One region of the Lysinibacillus sp. RC46 genome, then DNA from elsewhere that is predicted to be linked to it. Evidence: predicted binding sites of a transcription regulator. Region 1 holds the regulator's gene; the other holds the start of a gene.

Region 1 (10,635 bases):
AATAGCGGATTGGTCAATCAATGAATTGTCGATAAGTATTTTTTCATTTGGTCAACTGGAGTTTTTACGATACCAATCATTTGATACAGATTTATCGAAATGGAAGCCTGAAGAGATTGAAGAGTATCGTTTTTCTTATCGTTTAGAAGTCGAAGATGAGTATCGTATGATTCTTACTGATCAAATGCTTGAAATCGATCGTATTATGAATTTTTTTAAGTTTTCCTTACATAAAGGTGAGAAAAGTGTAGATGAGATTATCATTTTAGGAGATAATCCACTACTTTCAACCGTTAAAGAGTTTTTAGAAAATAATTTTTCGACACCAATTATTATGTTAAATGATTCAGTTATTCAAAAATCTTTCCCTCAATTTTCGGAGAAATTTGCAAGCTTAATTGGACTTGCATTAAAGGAGGTTAACTGATGGTACCAGAAATTAACCTCTTGCCGAATTTGGAGAAGAAGCATTCAACACCTACTTTAATATATGTAGTATTTATTATTCTTATTGGTATGATAGTAGGATATATGATTTTCTTGTTTTTCCAAGCAAAAAGTGATTTTACAAAATTAAATGCACAGGAAGTGGAGCTTTCATCGCAACGCGAACAACTTCAAATGGAGTTAGATGGTAAGCGAAATGCGAACCAAGGCTCATTGGAGCAATCCGTACAATTTGTGGAAAACGTATCCTATCCTGTGACACCTTTAATGGATGAAACACAAGTATTGTTACCAGAGCAAACGTATTTAAGGAACTATGTATTTGGTGAGAAAAATGTTGAAATTACAGCTGATTTTGAAACGATGTCAGCTATATCATCTTATTTAGAAAAGCTAACTGCAAGCCACTATTTCAATGATATACAGGTTGATACTATTTCTAATTTTGATGTTGTTATTGGAAACCAAGAGGAAAAAAGTGCAAAGAACAAGTTTAAGGAAATACCACGTTATTCTGCAACTATTACATTAGGAATTGATTTTAAATTTCTCGCTGGAGGTAGAGAATCATGACAAGTAGTAAAAATTCAACGATTCTTATCTTAACAGCATTCATTGCAGCCATTTTATTTGCGCTATATTACTATATAGTAACACCTAAATTAGAAGAAGTAGATGCGAAAGAAAGCTCGAATATCGCCCTTCAACAAGAAATATCTACTATTCAGGAGCAGATTGCTTTAATTGAAAAGAATGGCAAATCAAATGGTGCAAGTAATTTAACATTGCGTAAAAAAGTACCTCAAACTCGAGCTATTGATGAGGTAATTCGAAATATTGAAGAGATAGAAGTGGTGACAGGGACACGGGTAGAAGCTATGGACTTTAATAATTATGATTCCCTCGTAGCGGATTCTACTATTACAGATCCCAACTCGACAAATTCTGATGAACAGGCTGATACACAGCAATCCGCAACTGAAGCGGATGAACAAGCTGTTGCTAAGAATGATGAAACTCCTGAAGTGAAAGATAAAATGCCAACTGCTACTTTTACTAAAGAATCCTTACCAACGGAATTAAAACTAGTAACATTTGATATTGATGTTGTCGCAATGGATAATAAAGCAATGGTTGAGTTTATAAAAGAGATTGAAAAAATTGATCGTGTGATGAAAATTGATGCGATCGATTTCACATTAACTGGTGAAGAAGCGAAATTCAAGGAGGACGCTGATTCAACCTTAAAAGCAACCATACAAGTAACGACGTTCTATTATGAAGGACAACAATAATCTAAATGGCGCGCATACTTAAATGTATGGGCGTCTATTAGTATAGGAGGACATAAAATGGAAATTGCTTATACAATTACAGTTTTAATATTTGGGCTTGTTCTTGGCTCATTTTTTAATGTGGTTGGCTTACGGGTGCCTTTGAAAGAGTCCATTGTGCGTCCACCCTCGCATTGCACTTCTTGTAAGAGACAGTTGACGGCGCTTGATTTGGTGCCTGTTTTGTCTTATTTATTTTTAGGTGGAAAATGCCGTAGCTGTAGGCAAAAAATTTCTTGGATTTATCCACTGATGGAACTTATAACAGGCCTATTATTTGCTTTTGCTTATTGGAAATTAGGCTTTAGTGCAGAATTTTTTGTAGCGCTATTATTGATTTCATTATTAGTCATTATTGTTGTATCGGATTTTGCGTATATGCTAATTCCCGATAAGGTGCTATTATTCTTTTTACCATTGCTAGTTTTTGGACGCGTGATATCTCCTTTGTCACCGTGGTGGGACAGTATAGTTGGTGCTGTCGTAGGTTTTGGCATATTATATTGTATAGCTGTTCTATCAAGAGGTGGAATGGGTGGTGGTGATATTAAATTATTCTTTTTACTTGGTCTCGTACTCGGGACAATACATACAATTCTGACGTTATTTGTAGCGGCAGTAATTGGCATGATTGTTGGCATCGTTGTATTAAAGGTACGCGGACAGGGAAGAAAAACGCCTATACCATTCGGACCTTCTATTGCTCTGGCAGCTATTATCATCTATTTCTATGGGGATGCGTTGATGAATTGGTATCTTGGATTTTGGTAATTAATCAGTGATGGATTCCTTCAATGATTAATATCTTCACCAATTTGGCTTTTACAGGCAATTATTGCAAGATAAAGATCATGGAGGGGATAGGATGAAACCAATTATCGGAATAACGGCTTTTGCGGAGGATGATTTGTCCTCAAGATTAAATGCTGCATATAGCAAAAGTATAATTGAAGCAGGGGGAGTTCCACTTATAATTCCACTTGGCGTTGAAGAGGATGTAGCACAAATTTTATCATTGACGGACGGATTATTACTTTCGGGTGGCTATGATGTACATCCATTCCTCTTTGACGCAGAACCTACACCGAAATTAGGGAAGGTTCATCCTGAACGAGATTCAGTGGAGCTTGCTTTAATTAATGCAGCCAATATTCGGAAAATGCCGATTCTCGGAATCTGTCGAGGGCTTCAAATACTAAATGTTGCCTTTGGAGGCACAGTCTATCAGGATATTGAAAGTGAGTATCATAGTAAAAAATTAATAAAGCATGTGCAACAAGCAGCGCGAGGTGTTGCAACACATTATGTAAATTTAACACCGGATACATTATTAAAAACGATTATTGAGGAAGAAAAAATTGCTGTGAATTCATTTCATCATCAGGCAATAAATGTAGTAGCAGAAAAGTTGAAAGTGGTAGCAAAATCAAGTGATGGTATCATTGAAGCGGTAGAGCATGTTGATTTACCATTTTGTCTAGCAGTACAATGGCATCCTGAAGAGCTAGCCATTGCAGGAGATGGAGTATCAAAGAAACTATTTGCTGCATTTGTAAAGGCAAGTTTAAAGTTTAAAGTAGAGGCATAAAACTTTATAAGCATTATTTTTTTATCCAAGGCTAAGATAACCTTCGTGATAAACATGAATACATTGCTAGGTGTAAAGAATCCATTGTAAAGTGGGTTCTTTTTTAGTGTATAAAATAGCACTCAAAACATAAGAAAAAGAGGTATATGCCCATTTGTGAACATAATATCCTCTTTTTATATTTTAAAATTGAGATACTTTTAATGTACACGACGATATAGACCTACAACATGTCCCAAAATAGAAACTTGATCTACGATAATTGGCTCCATTGTTGAGTTTTCAGGCTGTAAACGAAAATGACTTTTTTCCTTAAAGAAACGCTTTACAGTTGCTTCATTCTCTTCAGTCATTGCTACGACAATATCACCATTATCAGCTGTTGATTTTTGTTTAACAATTACTAAATCTCCGTCTAAAATGCCAGCTTCAATCATTGATTCACCCATAATTTCTAGCATAAATAATTGATCTTCACTTGTCCCATAAATATCTGGTAGTGGGAAATATTCATCGATATTTTCAACAGCAGTTATCGGAGAACCTGCAGTAACCTTCCCGACTAATGGGACATGAATAACATGTTGCTTTTGAATAGAATCCTCTGGCTCTAAAATTTCAATAGCACGTGGTTTAGTTGGATCGCGTCGAATCAAGCCTTTTTGTTCTAAACGAGCTAAATGCCCATGAACTGTTGAGCTTGAAGCAAGTCCAACTGCCTCACCAATCTCACGTACAGATGGTGGATACCCCTTTGCTCGTACTTCTTCTTTAATGAAATCTAATATGGCCTCTTGTCTTTTCGAAACTTTTTTCATAATTGCTCACCTCTTTTTTTAATCATTCTACTTATTAATAGTATAGCAGAATGCGAACACTTAAGCAAACATAGGTTCGAAAAGTGTTTGACAAAAACGTTTGTTCGTATTAATATGAGAACATATATTCCGAACAAACATTCTAGAAAAGGGGTTTTAAACATGAACTGGTTAAAGAAAAATCCACATATTACAACTTTATTAGGAGCTTGTCTACTTTTTGCAGCATACCTTTTTATAACAGACCCAGGCGATGTAACGTACACAGAAATTGAAATCGCACATGGTGATAGCTTATGGTCGTTAGCCGATCAATACCGTGGTAAAATGAAAACGGATGAATGGATTAAGCTTGTGAAAACAGAAAATGAATTATCGAACATACAAATTATTGCAGGCAAATCCCTAGTGATTCCAGTAGTGGGTGACCAATCCTATCCTATAAATTCAATTGAAATTGCGAGAAACGAAAAATGATGATGAATCAACAATCGGCTGTTGTCTATTGCCGTGTGAGTACAGAAAAAGAGACACAAAGTTCCTCGTTGGAGCGTCAGCAAGAGGAGTTGATGCGCTATGCTAAAGAACAGGGCTACGAAGTCATGCGTGTTTTTAAGGACAAGCATAGCGGTTATGATGTGGAACGTGAAGGTTTACTAGAAATGCTCGATTTCATTAAAGAAAAAGAGATAGAAGCTTTATTTGTGCAGGATGAAACACGCTTAGGACGTGGGAATGCTCGAATGGCAGTATTGCATTTATTGCAGAAAACTGAAACTGATGTTTTTTCTATGCGAGACGAGGGGCCAATACAATTAAATGAAATGGATACGATGCTCCTAGAAATTTTAGCAATCGTAGAGGAGTACCAGCGCAGAATCCATAATGCTAAAATATGTCGTGGCATGCGTCGTGCCGTTGAAAATGGCTATCGCCCAGAAAACAATTTATCTAACCGTGGAAATCCAAATGGTCAAGAACGTAAGGAAGTCCCTGTAGACGAAATTGTCAACCTACGTAATCGAGGCTTCACCTTTGAGGAAATCGCCATGACTCTTAGAGGTCTAGGTTTTGAAGTAAGCAAAGCTACAGTCCATAGGAGATATCGGGAACATCAAGAGGGAAGCGGGCAAAATAAAGTGACGTTTTAATCAGTGGGAGTTTTATCGTCCCGCTGTTTTTTTTTTAAGGCACTAGATGTTGGTGAAGGGCCGAGAAGTGATGGATAGAACAGCGAATTGATGGATACAGCAACCGAAGTAAAGGATAGAAGAACCGTAGAGACGGGTTTTACCATCAAAATGATAGGTACAAGGAATAACTAAGTTCCATCTATCCTTAAGTAATAAATTAATACAAACTTTCAATAGTCACATTGTCTGGTAGTTTGAATGGATTTTCTTTATTTATTCTGTCATAAAACATGATCCCATTTAAATGATCTATTTCATGTTGCATTAAGATTGAACCATATCCATTAAATTGAAATATGGCTTCTTGCCCATGTATATCGTATGCTTTGACTTTAATTCTCTCATATCTTGGAACAAATCCACTAACTCTTCTATTAACCGAAAGACATCCTTCCCCCTCAGGTAAATAAATCATGTTTAAAGAGTGACTAATGATTTTTGGATTAATTAACATATATTCATGACTTTTATCTCCATCTTGAAAAAATGCAGCAAACATTCGTTCTTTAGACCAATTTGATTAGCCGATAACCCTGATCCAGGACGCAATTTGTGTTTTTTGGAAAGATCCGGATCTTGGCTATTTCTCAAGTATTGAAGCATGCATAATAAACTATCTTTATCATCTTCTGATACAGGTAACGTAACCTCTTGGGTATTCTTACGTAATATTGCAGCACTCTCTTTAACGAAATCTTTCATTGTTATCATATACGCTGGACGGAACTTACTCATATATAAACACCTCATCTACTTTTCTATTAAGAGCTTTAGCAATTTTAAAGGCTAATTCAAGAGTAGGGTCATACTTATCATTTTCAATACAATTAATGGTTTGTCTTACGACGCTACACTCCCTTGCTAGGGCCTCTTGAGTCATTCTTAATTTTTTTCTTAAAGCTTTAATAATGTTTTTCAGATTTATCCCTCTTTTATCTAAAGTATTGGACACCATTATAAGAAATAAATTCACAAATGTCCAACGTATTGGACATTTTGGGAATGAAAGAAGAGAAGTAGCGAATTCTACCTCTCTTCCTCATGAATTCTCTATAATGTTGAAAAACATTTATATCATCTATTACTATAACTAAGTTTTCATATTAATTAGCTCTATTTCGTTATTCCAGGTACCAATTTTCATCAAAAGGGAGATGGAGGGCTTTACCCACAGTAATGCCAAACTTTATAAAACCTCTACCTCTCGCAGTTATTATGTTGCCGTCTTGTACAACTAGTTCTTCAGAGAAATGATTAAGATCAAAGAAACCTAACTTATCCATACCTTCTGGTGATAATCCTACAGTATATTTTTTGTTCTTTAATACTCCAGCTTTTGCTAAAAGAGTTGGGCTGCTAGAGATGCTTGCAATGATCGCACCTTTGGCATTTGCATTTCCAATAAAATCAATTAATTTTTGCTCGTGTATTAGTAAAGCTATATCCATACACCCAGGTAATATCAGGCTATCGATTTCGTCAAGATTAACTTCACTTATTTGTGTATCGGCTATACAAGATAACCCAGACTCCCCTTTAATTTTTTCGCTGTTTAATCCAACAGTTATAACGGGTTTATCTCCTTGCATTAATATAGATAATACTACGCTCAATTCATATTCACTAAATTGGGGATACAATAATACAGCGGTCTTTTTCATATAAATCTCTCCTCTAGAAATCGAAATAGACATAGTAGTAAGGTAGATTTTATTAATACCTGAAAGGATCTTATGCCCATTCCTCATCTAAGACAGCATAGTAGTATTCATCCCACCACTCATCTCCGTTTGGTATGCATTTTTTAAAATAACCCTCTCGCCTCATGCCGATTTTCTCCATTACTCGATAGGATGGGATGTTTTCTGGTTGGCATGTTGCAATAATTCTATGAAGTTTCTTTTCTTTAAATCCGTAATCCAGTACAGCTTTTGCTGCTTCAGAGGCATATCCATTATTGTAATAGTTCGGATTCAATACCCAGCCAATTTCATATGTATGGTCACCAAAATATTGATGGAAAACAATATGACCAATAACAATATTTTCGCTTACTAAAATAATAGGGAAGTATTTTGCTTTTTCACCTCTATTTTCTGAAACGAACTTTTTAGCTTCTTCCTCATTAAAAACTCCCTCGGGAATATACTTCATCACATTTGGATTCGAAGTATATTCATAGACAGCTTGCCAATCTTGGACCTCAAATTCTCTTATTAATAGTCTTTTTGTTTTGATAAACATTTCATTTTCCCCCAAGTCAAGAAATTTCACATTTGTTTTACTTTCTATTTATTTATCAGCTCATCAATCTTTTTATTCATTTTTTTTACTTCTGATTTGTTATATAGATAAAATAACAGCCAAATTAGAGTAAATAGCAAAACACTAAAGAATAGCATTAACATAGTTATTCCTATAGATGATGTGGGAAGCCAATTTAAAAATAGTGCAACAACAATAAAAGTACCTAAAGAAATTGCAAAATGGATAGCTGTTTGTAGTAAAAACGTTAAACGTTCTACTTGATAAATATATGATGGTAATACACAAGCAAGCCCCACAATAATTGAACCTAGAGATTGTTGTATAAAGTCTGCCGTAATAGCTTCTAAAAAAATATCTCCAAAAATCCAAGAACCAAAAAGATTAATAAAAACAAAAACTGTACAGCCCATACTTACCCCAAACGCTACATTTTTAAAAAAATGCACCTATATTAAACCCCCAAACGGTTTTTAAATTGCTTTCGATAATTACGAGAAATTACTTCTTTAATGCCTAAAACTAACTCAATTTCCATTGTTCCATTAAATGAGGCTTCAATATTTTTAACTTTTGTTAGATTTATAATTGCGGATTTAGAAATCCGTATAAAATCATTCCCTAATTGTCGCTCTAATTCATATAAAGGTTTATTCAATATGAGACGATTATTATCTACATCATATAAAGCTAATTCTCTTCCTTCCGTTCGAATAACAATTATTGAATTTGGATCAATGATATATGTTTTATTATTTGCTATCCCTGTTAAAATTTGTTCTTCTTGCTCTTGTTGTAATAAAGAAATAGCAGCTTGTATCGTAGGAGTAAGTTTTGCTGTACAAATTGTTACATGTGGCTCTTCATACTCTGAATCTATTTTCACCTCTATTTTCAGCTTTATCACCTCTCAAAAAATTATAGCATATACATCGTTTTGGAAAATGCAGGTCATTCTTTGAAAAAGGCATCTTACACAATCATAACAACATGTTACTCCAAACGTATTGTTGGGGTACATTTCGTTCGATATATTGAGTTCAGTTAAAAGGGGGCTATGGATATTATGAATGAATTAACTACTTCAAGTGAAAGAAATAAAACTGGTTGGATATTAGCAAGTATTTCAACTATGCTCACAGCGAGTATAATCCTTTGGTTCTATAATAATCCTGAAGGTTTTATTGAAAATGGAATTGGCTTTAGGACAGATGTATTTTCGAATATATTTATTTGGATTTTTACGCTTTTTATCATAACGGGATACATTGCTTATACACTCATTGCAATACCTTTTGTAAAAGCTCATTTATTGACTATTTCTTGGCTTAAAGTAATTGGAATATGGGCTGCCATTGTGACAGGAATAGTAGAAGAAGTTGTTTTCAGACATTTACTTATGGAATACTTATTAACTCTTGCATTGTCAGACGTGACACAAATACTAATTTCAGGGATGCTTTTTGGAATTGCTCATGGTGTATGGGTACTTTTGAAAGGGGATTGGAAGTTTGCATTACCTGCTATTATAAGTACCACAATATTAGGAAGTCTTCTCGCAACGCTTTATATTATAACTGGACGAAGTACCTTTGCACCAATTGTAGCTCATATTTTAATTAATATGTTTATTGAACCATGGCTAATGTTATCTGCAGTTTCTGGAAAATGGGATGGTAACTAATTGATTATGTATTTATATTTTATAAAAACGTGTAGCCATGACAGCGTGTTAGGCTACCTAGCTTGCTAATTGTCCTTAACCTGTGTTTTTATTTCCTTCCAAGTGAGTTTCGAGTAATGTTTCTAGAAATTCTCTTTATACTACACTAAAGAATAAACTGATACTTGAAAGGTTGGTGTAACTGCATTTCAAGGGAAAACATGCTATACTTTGCATACCATATTCATTAAGATATGTATTGAAAGGTGTGTAACTATGTTATCAAAAGAAAAAATTAACCGAATCAATGAACTTTCTGCTAAGGCTAAAAGTGGTACATTAACAGAGGCAGAAGCTAAGGAACGATCAGCGCTTCGTAAAGAATATCTAGATACATTTAGATCAACTATGCGTGATACAATTGAAAACGTAAAAGTGGTAGATGCTGAAGGAAATGATGTAACGCCAGAAAAAGTTAAACAAGCGAAAAAAAATAAATTTCTAAATTAATGTGTCACATTTCTATAAAGTATGTAATAAAACGTTAATAGTATAACAAAACCATTGTTTTCTGAAGTAATGTTGACTAAACTGTATAAGAACAATATATAGGACGAGAAAGGATGTCACAAAATAATGACTCAACATGCGGATCAACTAGCGATTAATGCTATCCGAACTTTGTCAATCGATGCAATTGAAAAAGCAAACTCAGGTCACCCAGGTTTACCGATGGGGGCAGCGCCAATGGCTTATACGCTTTGGACAAAACAACTTCGCCATAATCCGGCTAATCCAAAATGGTTTAACCGCGATCGTTTTGTACTGTCTGCAGGTCATGGCTCTATGCTTTTATATAGCCTACTTCATCTAGGTGGCTACGGCTTACCAATGGAAGAAATTCAAAACTTCCGTCAATGGGATTCATTAACTCCAGGACATCCTGAATATGGTCATACTGTTGGGGTAGAGGCAACAACAGGTCCTCTAGGTCAGGGTATTGCTATGACAGTTGGTATGGCAATGGCTGAGCGCCATTTAGCAGCTACTTACAATAAACCAGGACATGACATCGTTGATCACTATACATTTGCACTTTGTGGCGATGGCGATTTAATGGAAGGTGTAGCAGCTGAAGCTATCTCTTTAGCAGGTCACTTAAAACTTGAAAAGTTAATCGTTTTATATGATTCAAACGATATTTCTTTAGATGGCGATTTAGAAAAATCATTCTCAGAAAATGTTCAAAAACGTTTTGAATCTTACGGCTGGAACTATTTAAAAGTTGCTGATGGTACAGATGTTGAAGCAATTAACGCAGCTATCG
Region 2 (10,635 bases), on a different contig from region 1:
CAAAAGAAGAAAAACGTGCAGCCTATGAAGCTGATATTACGTATAGTACAAACAATGAGCTTGGCTTTGACTATTTACGTGATAATATGGTGCTTTATAAAGAAGAACGTGTACAACGTCCGCTACATTTTGCGGTAATCGATGAGGTTGACTCGATTTTAATTGATGAAGCGCGTACTCCATTAATTATTTCGGGTCAGGCTGGGAAATCAGCGCAGCTTTATAAACAGTCTAATGCGTTTGTTCGTATGTTAAGTGCGGAAACAGATTACACATATGAAGAATCTACAAAAGGTGTTACGTTAACAGATGCTGGTGTTGAAAAAGCAGAGAAAGCATTTGGCATTGATAACCTGTTTGATTTAACACATGTGCGTTTAAACCATGCGATTAACCAGTCGTTAAAGGCACATGTAAGTATGCATAATGATGTTGATTATGTTGTACAAGAGGGCGAAATCATTATTGTTGACGGCTTTACAGGTCGTTTAATGAAAGGTCGTCGTTACTCAGATGGACTGCATCAGGCAATTGAAGCTAAAGAGGGCGTAGAGATTCAAAATGAATCGATGACGATGGCGACAATTACGTTCCAAAACTACTTCCGTATGTATCTAAAGCTTTCGGGTATGACAGGTACTGCGAAAACAGAGGAAGAGGAATTCCGTAATATTTATAATATGAGTGTTGTGGCGATTCCTACGAATAAGCCGATTGCTCGTGATGACCGTCCGGACTTAATTTTTGCTTCGATGGAAGGGAAATATAAAGCGGTGGCGGCAGATATTGCAGAGCGCCATAGAGCTGGACAACCAGTTCTTGTCGGTACTGTTGCTATTGAAACATCTGAAATTATTTCGAATTTATTGGATAAACATAAAATCCCACATAACGTATTAAACGCGAAAAACCATGAGCGTGAAGCAGAAATTATTGCGAATGCTGGTACGCAGGGTGCAGTAACAATTGCTACGAACATGGCTGGTCGTGGTACGGACATTAAACCTGGAGAAGGTGTAATGGAGCTTGGCGGTTTAGCGGTAATTGGTACGGAGCGTCATGAATCTCGTCGTATCGATAATCAGCTACGTGGTCGTTCTGGTCGTCAAGGGAACCCGGGGATTACTCAATTCTATCTGTCACTAGAAGATGAATTAATGCGTCGTTTTGGCTCCGATAATATGAAGAACATGATGATGAAATTAGGGATGGATGATTCACAGCCACTACAATCTAAAGTTGTTTCAAGAGCAGTAGAATCAGCTCAAAAACGCGTTGAAGGTAATAACTTCGATGCTCGTAAACGTCTATTACAATATGATGATGTGTTACGTCAGCAACGTGAGATTATTTATAAAGAGCGTTACGACGTATTAGAAACAGAAAATATGCGTGTGCTTGTTGAGTCTATGATTCAAGAAACGATCGACAACGTTGTCGCATTGTATACGCAAGGTGAGCAAAAAGATTGGCATTTAAAAGCAATTGATGACTATGTTGCAGCAAACCTATTAGATGAAGGCGATTTGAAGGTGGAAGATTTCCAAGGTAAATCCGCAGAAGAGATTAACCAACTAATTTCTAACGCTGTCCAAACGCGTTATGATGAAAAAGAAGAACAGCTTACGCCAGAGCGTATGCGTGAATTTGAAAAGGTTATCTTATTACGTTCAATTGATACGAAGTGGATTGATCATATCGATGCTATGGATCAGCTACGTCAAGGTATCCATCTTCGTGCATATGGTCAAAATGACCCGCTTCGTGAGTATCAACAAGAGGGCTTTGCTATGTTTGAGGATATGGTCGCTTCCATTCGCGAAGATGTAGCAAAATATGCGATGAAGGCAGAAATCCATAATAATTTAGAGCGTGAGGAAGTTGCAAAAGGTCAAGCTGTTAATCCGAAAGAGGATGGCGGCTCAGCTCCGAAAAAGCAACCTGCTCGTAAGGCAGAAAATGTCGGGCGTAATGATTCATGTCCATGCGGAAGCGGTAAGAAATTTAAAAACTGCCATGGTGCAGCTCAATAATTTTTCGAAAAAGATCATTTTAACTTTATGTTAGAATGGTCTTTTTTCTATGTTTTAGGATGTTTTCACGATACTCATTCTGCTAGCTAAGACCATAGCAAATGTGCGAACAATCGTTAGTTAGTAAGTAGGAGGTTTTTCAATAAAGTTTAAATGAAATGAAATGACGGAAAATTCAGAAAAAAGATATATAATACTACAACAATAGGTAAATAGTTCAATAAAAAGGGTAATGTTTATAACTTTTTTCTGATTTATTATAAAGATGAATAGTTGGAAAGTTTCGTTGATTTGAACCTGATTTTTGAATAAAGGGGGTGATTCATGGGTGGATATAAAAAATCCTCGAGAAATGTTGTCATGGCCAGACCTTCCCGAGGAATTACATTGGATAAATACTATTTTAAGGAGGATTGACATGCATAATGATGACATTATGAGTAGTAAAACGATGCTGTATATACCGGAGTATGATGCCCATGGTAACTTGTGTACACGTGTAATAGAAAGGGATTACGAATATATATCAAAATTAGCGCCGACAAAATTAATGGATTATAATCTACGTTATTTTGGTTCTAGCTTAAGAGGGGCTTTCGATGGCTCGAGAATGATACTTGGAAAGTTGAATAAAAATCCAATTGTTGTTCATGAACAAAGTAATATTGTATGGTTTCCAAGTATGTCTTATTTACGACAGGAATGTATATGGTTTGCCGTTCATCATATTCAGGACTATCTAGCTGTCGATAAAAAGAATACAAAAGTAATTTTTATGAACGGCTATGAAACTAATGTAGATCTAAGTGTTAGAGCATTTGAAACCAGAATTCAAAGAGCTTATTTATTAAAATATAAACTGGAAAAACGAACAAAGAATTTATTAGTTCAATATGATCAAGGTAAAGTATTCCAACGAATGGCGAACGATGTTATCTTTGAGGATGAAGCTGAAAAAGACTGAAACGAATCCTCTGTATTGTAAAAAAGTATGTTTTCCGCCGTAAAAACGTTATAATAAAGAGATCGGGGCTTTAAAAATGAAGTATCAGTATTTTAAAATCATTTTATTTGCTGATTTTTAAACTTCTATCATACAAGTTTGCCCCCTTAATAATGTTCGGAGGATTTAACAATGATTGAATTAGCAGATGTACGTAACGCGTTAGACACTTCAGCCAAAAAATTGGCGGATTTTAGGGGGTCTCTTTGACTTAGAAAACAAAGAGGCACGCATTCAAGAATTAGATGAAATGATGCTTGAGCCAGCTTTCTGGGATGATCAGCAAGGGGCACAGGTAATCATTAATGAGAGCAATGGCTTAAAGGCAACAGTTAATGAGTATAAAGATTTATTGGAAACGTATGAGAACCTAGATATGACGCTAGAGCTATTGCGCGAAGAGCCTGATGAAGAATTGCAGGAGGAGCTAGGCAATGAATTAGTAGAATTCCAGCAAAAAATGGGCGATTTTGAGCTGCAATTACTATTAAGCGGTCCATACGATCAAAATAATGCGATTTTAGAGCTGCATCCAGGAGCAGGTGGTACGGAATCTCAGGATTGGGGCTCAATGCTACTTCGTATGTACACACGCTGGGCGGAAAAACGTGGCTTTAAAGTCGAAACAGTTGATTATCTTCCAGGCGATGAAGCAGGGATTAAATCTGTAACATTGTCCATTAAGGGTCATAATGCTTATGGCTATTTGCAAGCAGAAAAAGGTGTCCATCGTTTAGTACGTATTTCACCGTTTGACTCTTCTGGTCGTCGTCATACATCGTTCGTTTCTTGTGATGTTATGCCTGAATTCGATGACAATATTGAAATTGATATTCGTACAGAGGATTTAAAAATTGATACGTATCGTGCAACAGGTGCAGGTGGTCAGCACATTAATACAACAGATTCAGCTGTTCGTATTACGCACATTCCAACTGGTACTGTCGTACAATGTCAGGCAGAACGTTCACAGATTAAAAACCGTGAAAAAGCAATGACGATGTTAAAAGGGAAACTCTATCAATTAGAGATCGAAAAGCAGCAGGCACAGCTAGATGAAATCCGTGGTGAACAGAAGGAAATCGGCTGGGGTTCACAAATTCGTTCATATGTATTCCATCCATATTCAATGGTGAAAGATCATCGTACAAATGAAGAAACAGGTAATGTAGGAGCAGTGATGGATGGCGATGTAGATCCATTCATTAATGCATATTTACGTTCGAAAATCGGGTAATGAAAGCCCCTCAAAGGCACAATGAAACTGTGCTTTTGAGGGGTTTTTTAGTTTGATAGACCATTCAAATTAAAAAGGTGGATGATACGGAGTGTCTTGGCTAATCTCCTTACGTTCATTCATGTAATGTTTATAAAGCATCGATGCATTGACAAATTGCTTGCTAATCGAAGCATATTGAATAGGTAGCTCAATCTGTTTATCATTTTTCAGTGTAACGATACAACCCATTTTACTCGGTACAATATTCGAAATGGCGTGAAGTCCAATCCAAATATTGTGGATAGAGTTAGGAGAAAACGTTGGTAGGAAAATACAAGGATAACCATAATCATAAGCAACAACGATTGGAAGCTTATGTTGATTGCCGAAAAAGCGTTTGGCGGAATGTCTTGCTGCTTCATAGGTTGTTCCAAGTGAGATACAAGATTTTCGTAATATATGCATTGGTTTCCGTGTGACGATCAGCTCATTATGCTTATCAATTACCCTTGTGAAAATTTTAGAGTCATACTGCATTGGCTGAAGTAAATAGGTGTTGAAAGACATTAAATATCCATTGATGTAGTTTGATGACATCTATGTAAACCTCCTTTTTCTATTTGTTACTGAAGTGTAGAACACAAATTTAAATTCTGAAAATATAGATAAAAAGAGAAAACCGTTGATATATCAAGCGATTGTATAGAGAAATTGCTTGAAATTGTACGAGATTAATAGTAAATCGAAGTGATTTTCAGTTCTTAAGCATTGCATTTTAATTTCAATTTTCTTATAATTTAGAAAAGGATCGAGGTGAGATCGTTGGATAAATATTATTCGTATACAGATTTTCTGAAAGCCGTTGGTCAGTCTAAGAAAGTTGATGAGGCAGAGAAATTATTAAACGAGATTTATTTAGATTTATTTTTAAATCATATCCAGCGTATGCATCGTGAAGAGCAGCTCATGGTTCTGATAGATAGAGCACTCGATGAAAAAGATGAAAAGGCATTTCATCTATACGCAGCCGAACTAGTAATTTTACACCAAGATGCAAGTGAATAATATGACGAGCCCGCTCTCCACTTATTAGAGAGCGGGATTTTTTTGCTATTTTCGTTCTAGCTGATCAGATTTACCGTCAACCCGAGCAGATATCCGTTCCATCTGATCAGATTTACTGGCAACCGAGATCCCCTCTAAGTTAGGGCATTTACATTTACCCATCTCGATTAGCTAACATTTGGAAAGGGTAATCTATTTATAGATAGGTTGTAATTAGTACATACGTTCTATCGCGATCACCTTAAATATAGCATACGGAAAAATTTTTACAAACATTCGTTCGTTAAATGTTCGAAATTTTAATAATGCTATGCTAAAATATATGTATCAAATTGGTAGGAAAGGACGGGGACATGTGTGCAAACATTTGATTTACAAGCGCCATATACGCCTAATGGAGATCAGCCACAGGCAATTGCGGAATTAGTGGAGGGTGTCCATGCAGGTAAACGTCATCAAACGTTGCTCGGTGCAACAGGAACAGGAAAAACGTTTACGATTTCTAATGTCATTAAACAGGTAAAAAAACCGACGCTTATTATGGCACACAATAAAACATTAGCGGGTCAATTATATAGTGAATTTAAAGAGTTCTTCCCTAATAATGCAGTTGAATACTTTGTCAGCTACTATGATTACTTTCAGCCAGAGGCCTATGTACCGCAGACGGATACTTATATCGAGAAGGATTCAAGCATTAATGATGAAATTGATAAGTTGCGTCACTCTGCAACATCTTCATTATTCGAGCGTGATGATGTCATTATTATTGCATCCGTGTCCTGTATTTATGGTCTAGGTTCTCCAGAAGAATATCGTGAAATGGTCGTATCGGTACGGACTGGAATGGAAATTGAACGTAATCAGTTGCTTCGAAAATTGGTCGATGTACAGTATGAGCGTAATGATGTGAGTTTTACACGTGGTACGTTTCGGGTACGTGGCGATGTAGTGGAAATATTCCCTGCATCCCGAGACGAACAATGTATCCGCGTGGAATTTTTTGGGGACGAGATCGATCGAATTCGCGAAGTGGATGCGTTAACTGGTGAAATATTAGCGGATCGTGATCATGTAGCTATTTTCCCAGCATCCCACTTCGTTACGCGAGAAGAAAAAATGCGAAAAGCCATTGAAAATATTGAAAAAGAGTTGGAGGAGCGTCTAGCTCTTTTACGTGCAGAGGATAGATTATTGGAGGCACAGCGTTTAGAGCAACGTACTCGTTATGATTTAGAAATGATGGGTGAAATGGGCTTTTGCTCAGGTATCGAAAACTATTCGCGTCATTTAACATTGCGTGAAGCGGGGGCAACTCCATATACGCTACTTGATTATTTCCCTGATGATTTTTTACTTGTTGTCGATGAAAGTCACGTTACTTTGCCACAAGTTCGAGGGATGTATAACGGTGACCAAGCACGTAAAGGTGTGCTAGTTGAGCATGGTTTCCGTTTGCCATCAGCACTAGATAACCGCCCTTTACGTTTTGAAGAATATGAGAAACATATACATCAAGCTATTTATGTATCGGCAACACCTGGCCCGTATGAGCTTGAGCATACTCCGGAAATGGTGCAGCAAATTATTCGTCCAACTGGGCTGCTTGATCCACAAATTGAGGTACGTCCTATTGAAGGGCAAATTGATGATTTAATCGATGAGATTCAAGGTCGTATTGCTCGTAATGAACGAGTGCTCGTGACGACATTGACGAAAAAAATGTCAGAGGATTTATCAGCTTATTTGAAAGAAATGGGCTTAAAGGTGGAGTACTTGCATTCAGAGATTAAGACGCTAGAGCGAATTGAAATTATTCGCGAGCTGCGAAAAGGTACTTACGATGTTTTAATCGGCATTAACTTATTGCGAGAAGGGCTAGATATTCCTGAGGTTTCCCTTGTGGCGATTTTAGATGCTGATAAGGAAGGATTTTTACGTTCAGAGCGTTCATTAATTCAAACGATTGGACGTGCCGCGCGTAATGCCAATGGTCATGTCATTATGTACGCAGATAATATGACGGATTCGATGAAAAAGGCGATTGAGGAAACGAAGCGTCGTCGAACACTGCAAATGGCGTATAACGAAGAGCATGGCATAACACCGAAAACGATCGTTAAGAAAATTCCTGATGTTATTCGTGCGACACAGGTGGCAGAGGAAGAAGAATCCTATGTAACGAAGGCAACAAAAGGTAAGAAGCTGACGAAGGCGGAAAGAGATCAGTTACTTGCTACTTTAGAAGTAGAAATGAAGGAAGCGGCAAAAGCACTCGATTTCGAACGTGCTGCTGAGCTGCGCGATACAATATTTGAATTGAAGTTAGAAGGGTGAATGGCTTGTGAAAAATACTGAAATAGTCGTGCAGGGCGCACGAGCACATAATTTAAAAAATATTAATGTCACAATTCCACGTGATCAACTAGTCGTGCTAACAGGTTTATCAGGCTCAGGGAAATCATCATTAGCTTTCGATACGATTTATGCCGAGGGGCAACGTCGTTATGTAGAATCCCTTTCAGCCTATGCCCGTCAATTCCTTGGTCAAATGGATAAACCAGATGTTGATGCAATAGAGGGATTATCTCCTGCTATTTCAATCGATCAAAAAACGACGAGCCGTAACCCACGTTCTACAGTTGGGACAGTAACGGAAATCTATGATTATTTACGTTTGCTATTTGCGCGCATCGGGAAGCCTATTTGTCCGAATCATGGTATTGAAATTACGTCCCAAACGATTGAGCAAATGGTCGATCGTTTATTAACTTTTCCAGAAAGAACGAAAATGCAGTTGCTTGCTCCGATGGTATCAGGGCGTAAAGGAACGCACGTAAAGCTACTGGAAGATTTAAAAAAGCAAGGCTTTGTTCGGGTACGTATTGACGGTGATCTACGAGATTTAGATGATGCGATTGAACTTGATAAAAACAAAAAGCATTCAATCGAAGTAGTCATCGATCGTGTTGTGATGAAGGAAGGTGTCGCAGCACGTCTTAGTGATTCCTTAGAGACAGCATTACGTTTGGCAGACGGGCGCGTACTTGTTGATGTGATAGAGCATGAGGAATTATTATTTAGTGAGCATCATGCTTGTCCATTATGTGGATTTTCAATAGGTGAGCTAGAGCCTCGCATGTTTTCATTTAATAGTCCGTTTGGAGCTTGTCCGAGCTGTGATGGTTTAGGCTCGACACAAGAGGTAGATCTTGATTTAGTAGTGCCTGATTGGGATCGTAGTCTATTAGAGCATGCTATAGCACCGTGGGAACCAACAAGTTCTCAATATTACCCACAATTATTAAAGGCTGTGTGCGATCATTATGATATCCCAATGGACGTTCCAGTAAAGGATTTTCCGAAAGAAAAGATGGATAAAATATTATATGGTTCTGGTAAAGATAAAATCCATTTCCATTATGAAAATGAGTTTGGCAATGTGCGAGATCAAATGATTGAATTCGAAGGTGTTGTCCGTAATGTTGAACGACGTTTTAAGGAGACAACGTCTGATTATGTGCGTGAACAAATGGAAAAATATATGGCGCAGCAAGCATGTCCATCTTGTAAAGGCTATCGTTTAAAGCCTGAAACATTAGCTGTAAAACTAGCAGATAAACATATTGGTGAAGTTACACAGTATTCAATTCAGGAAGCTGATACATTTTTCAAAGAACTGGATTTATCAGAAAAGGATATGAAAATTGCTCGACTTGTTTTACGTGAAATTGAAGAACGACTGGGCTTCCTTGTCAATGTAGGGTTAGATTATTTAACGTTAAGTCGAGCAGCAGGGACGCTTTCAGGGGGAGAAGCTCAACGAATTCGCCTTGCGACACAAATCGGCTCGCGTTTAACTGGCGTTCTCTATATTTTAGACGAGCCATCAATCGGCTTGCATCAACGTGATAATGACCGTCTTATTAGTACACTGCAAAATATGCGTGATATAGGCAATACGCTAATTGTTGTCGAACACGATGAAGATACAATGCTGGCGGCTGATTACCTCATTGATGTTGGTCCTGGTGCAGGTGTGCATGGCGGTCAAATTGTAGCGGCAGGAACACCGCAGGAAGTAATGGAAAATGAAAAGTCATTGACGGGGCAATATTTAAGTGGCAAGAAGTTTATTCCATTGCCAATTGAGCGACGCAAACCGAATGGACGCAAATTATCGATTAAAGGTGCCAAGGAAAATAACCTTCGAAACGTGAAAGTTGATATACCACTTGGCTTATTCGTTGCCGTAACAGGGGTTTCTGGTTCAGGTAAATCGACGCTTATTAATGAAATTTTATATAAATCATTGGCTCAAAAGCTTAATCGTTCGAAAGTGAAGCCAGGAGAACATAAAGAAGTAACGGGGATGGAAGAGCTCGAAAAGGTTATTGATATTGACCAATCACCAATCGGTCGTACACCTCGCTCTAACCCTGCTACGTATACAGGCGTTTTCGATGATATTCGAGATGTTTTTGCAACAACAAATGAAGCAAAGGTACGTGGCTATAAAAAAGGTCGCTTTAGCTTCAACGTTAAGGGAGGCCGCTGTGAGGCTTGTCGTGGTGACGGTATAATAAAAATTGAAATGCATTTCCTACCAGATGTTTACGTGCCGTGTGAAGTCTGCCATGGAAAGCGTTATAACCGTGAAACGCTTGAAGTGAAATATAAAGATAAGAGCATTGCAGATATTTTAGATATGACGATTGAAAATGCAGTAGTATTCTTCGAAAATATTCCGAAAATCCAACGTAAGCTACAAACGATCGTGGATGTAGGATTAGGCTATATGAAATTAGGACAACCTGCTACAACTCTATCCGGTGGTGAGGCACAGCGTGTAAAATTAGCCTCTGAATTACACCGTCGTTCAACAGGTAAATCATTCTATATTTTAGATGAGCCGACAACTGGCTTACATGCGCATGATATTGCACGTTTACTCGTTGTTTTACAGCGTCTTGTAGAAAATGGCGATTCTGTGCTAGTCATCGAACATAATTTAGATGTCATCAAAACAGCAGACTACATTATCGATTTAGGGCCTGAAGGCGGAGACAAAGGTGGTACTATTGTGGCGACAGGTACACCGGAAGAAGTCGCTGAAGTAAGTGGCTCTTATACCGGGAAATATTTAAAACCGATATTAACAAGAGATCGTATGCGTATGGAAGCTGTTTTAACAAAGGCTTCTCAATAACTATAAAAAGTTCGCAAACTCCTTAATAGGGATTTGCGAACTTTTTTTACGTGCGTCCGGCAGGCGGATGTCGATAAAAATCGGAATTTGGAGGTGATAAAAGTTG

What was found. The regulator LexA, encoded in region 1, represses DNA repair genes until DNA is damaged. The targets are predictions, from matches to a motif close to CGAACATATGTTCG.
Region 2: uvrB (excinuclease ABC subunit UvrB) is a predicted target of LexA. The motif match lies at 5,590-5,603, and genes of this name have one in related genera.

The regions. Positions count from the first base shown of each region.
Region 1 covers NZ_JBGCCF010000001.1:63,067-73,701, reverse strand. The annotation lists gene pilM (type IV pilus biogenesis protein PilM) at 1-427, shown strand, start outside; gene ABH966_RS00435 (PilN domain-containing protein) at 427-1,020, shown strand; gene ABH966_RS00430 (potassium transporter) at 1,017-1,742, shown strand; gene ABH966_RS00425 (prepilin peptidase) at 1,800-2,552, shown strand; gene ABH966_RS00420 (gamma-glutamyl-gamma-aminobutyrate hydrolase family protein) at 2,647-3,369, shown strand; gene lexA (transcriptional repressor LexA) at 3,570-4,187, opposite strand; gene yneA (cell division suppressor protein YneA) at 4,350-4,664, shown strand; gene ABH966_RS00405 (YneB family resolvase-like protein) at 4,661-5,338, shown strand; partial or broken gene def (peptide deformylase) at 5,538-6,115, opposite strand; gene ABH966_RS00395 (helix-turn-helix transcriptional regulator) at 6,108-6,299, opposite strand; gene ABH966_RS00390 (DJ-1/PfpI family protein) at 6,502-7,041, opposite strand; gene ABH966_RS00385 (GNAT family N-acetyltransferase) at 7,112-7,624, opposite strand; gene ABH966_RS00380 (DUF3021 domain-containing protein) at 7,669-8,094, opposite strand; gene ABH966_RS00375 (LytTR family DNA-binding domain-containing protein) at 8,100-8,531, opposite strand; gene ABH966_RS00370 (CPBP family intramembrane glutamic endopeptidase) at 8,712-9,329, shown strand; gene ABH966_RS00365 (DUF896 domain-containing protein) at 9,585-9,818, shown strand; gene tkt (transketolase) at 9,945-10,635, shown strand, end outside.
Region 2 covers NZ_JBGCCF010000010.1:9,807-20,441, reverse strand. The annotation lists gene secA (preprotein translocase subunit SecA) at 1-2,033, shown strand, start outside; gene ABH966_RS11030 (competence protein ComK) at 2,452-2,997, shown strand; one part of gene prfB (peptide chain release factor 2) at 3,169-3,243, shown strand; one part of gene prfB (peptide chain release factor 2) at 3,245-4,273, shown strand; gene ABH966_RS11020 (competence protein ComK) at 4,343-4,852, opposite strand; gene ABH966_RS11015 (IDEAL domain-containing protein) at 5,078-5,320, shown strand; gene uvrB (excinuclease ABC subunit UvrB) at 5,678-7,657, shown strand; gene uvrA (excinuclease ABC subunit UvrA) at 7,665-10,529, shown strand.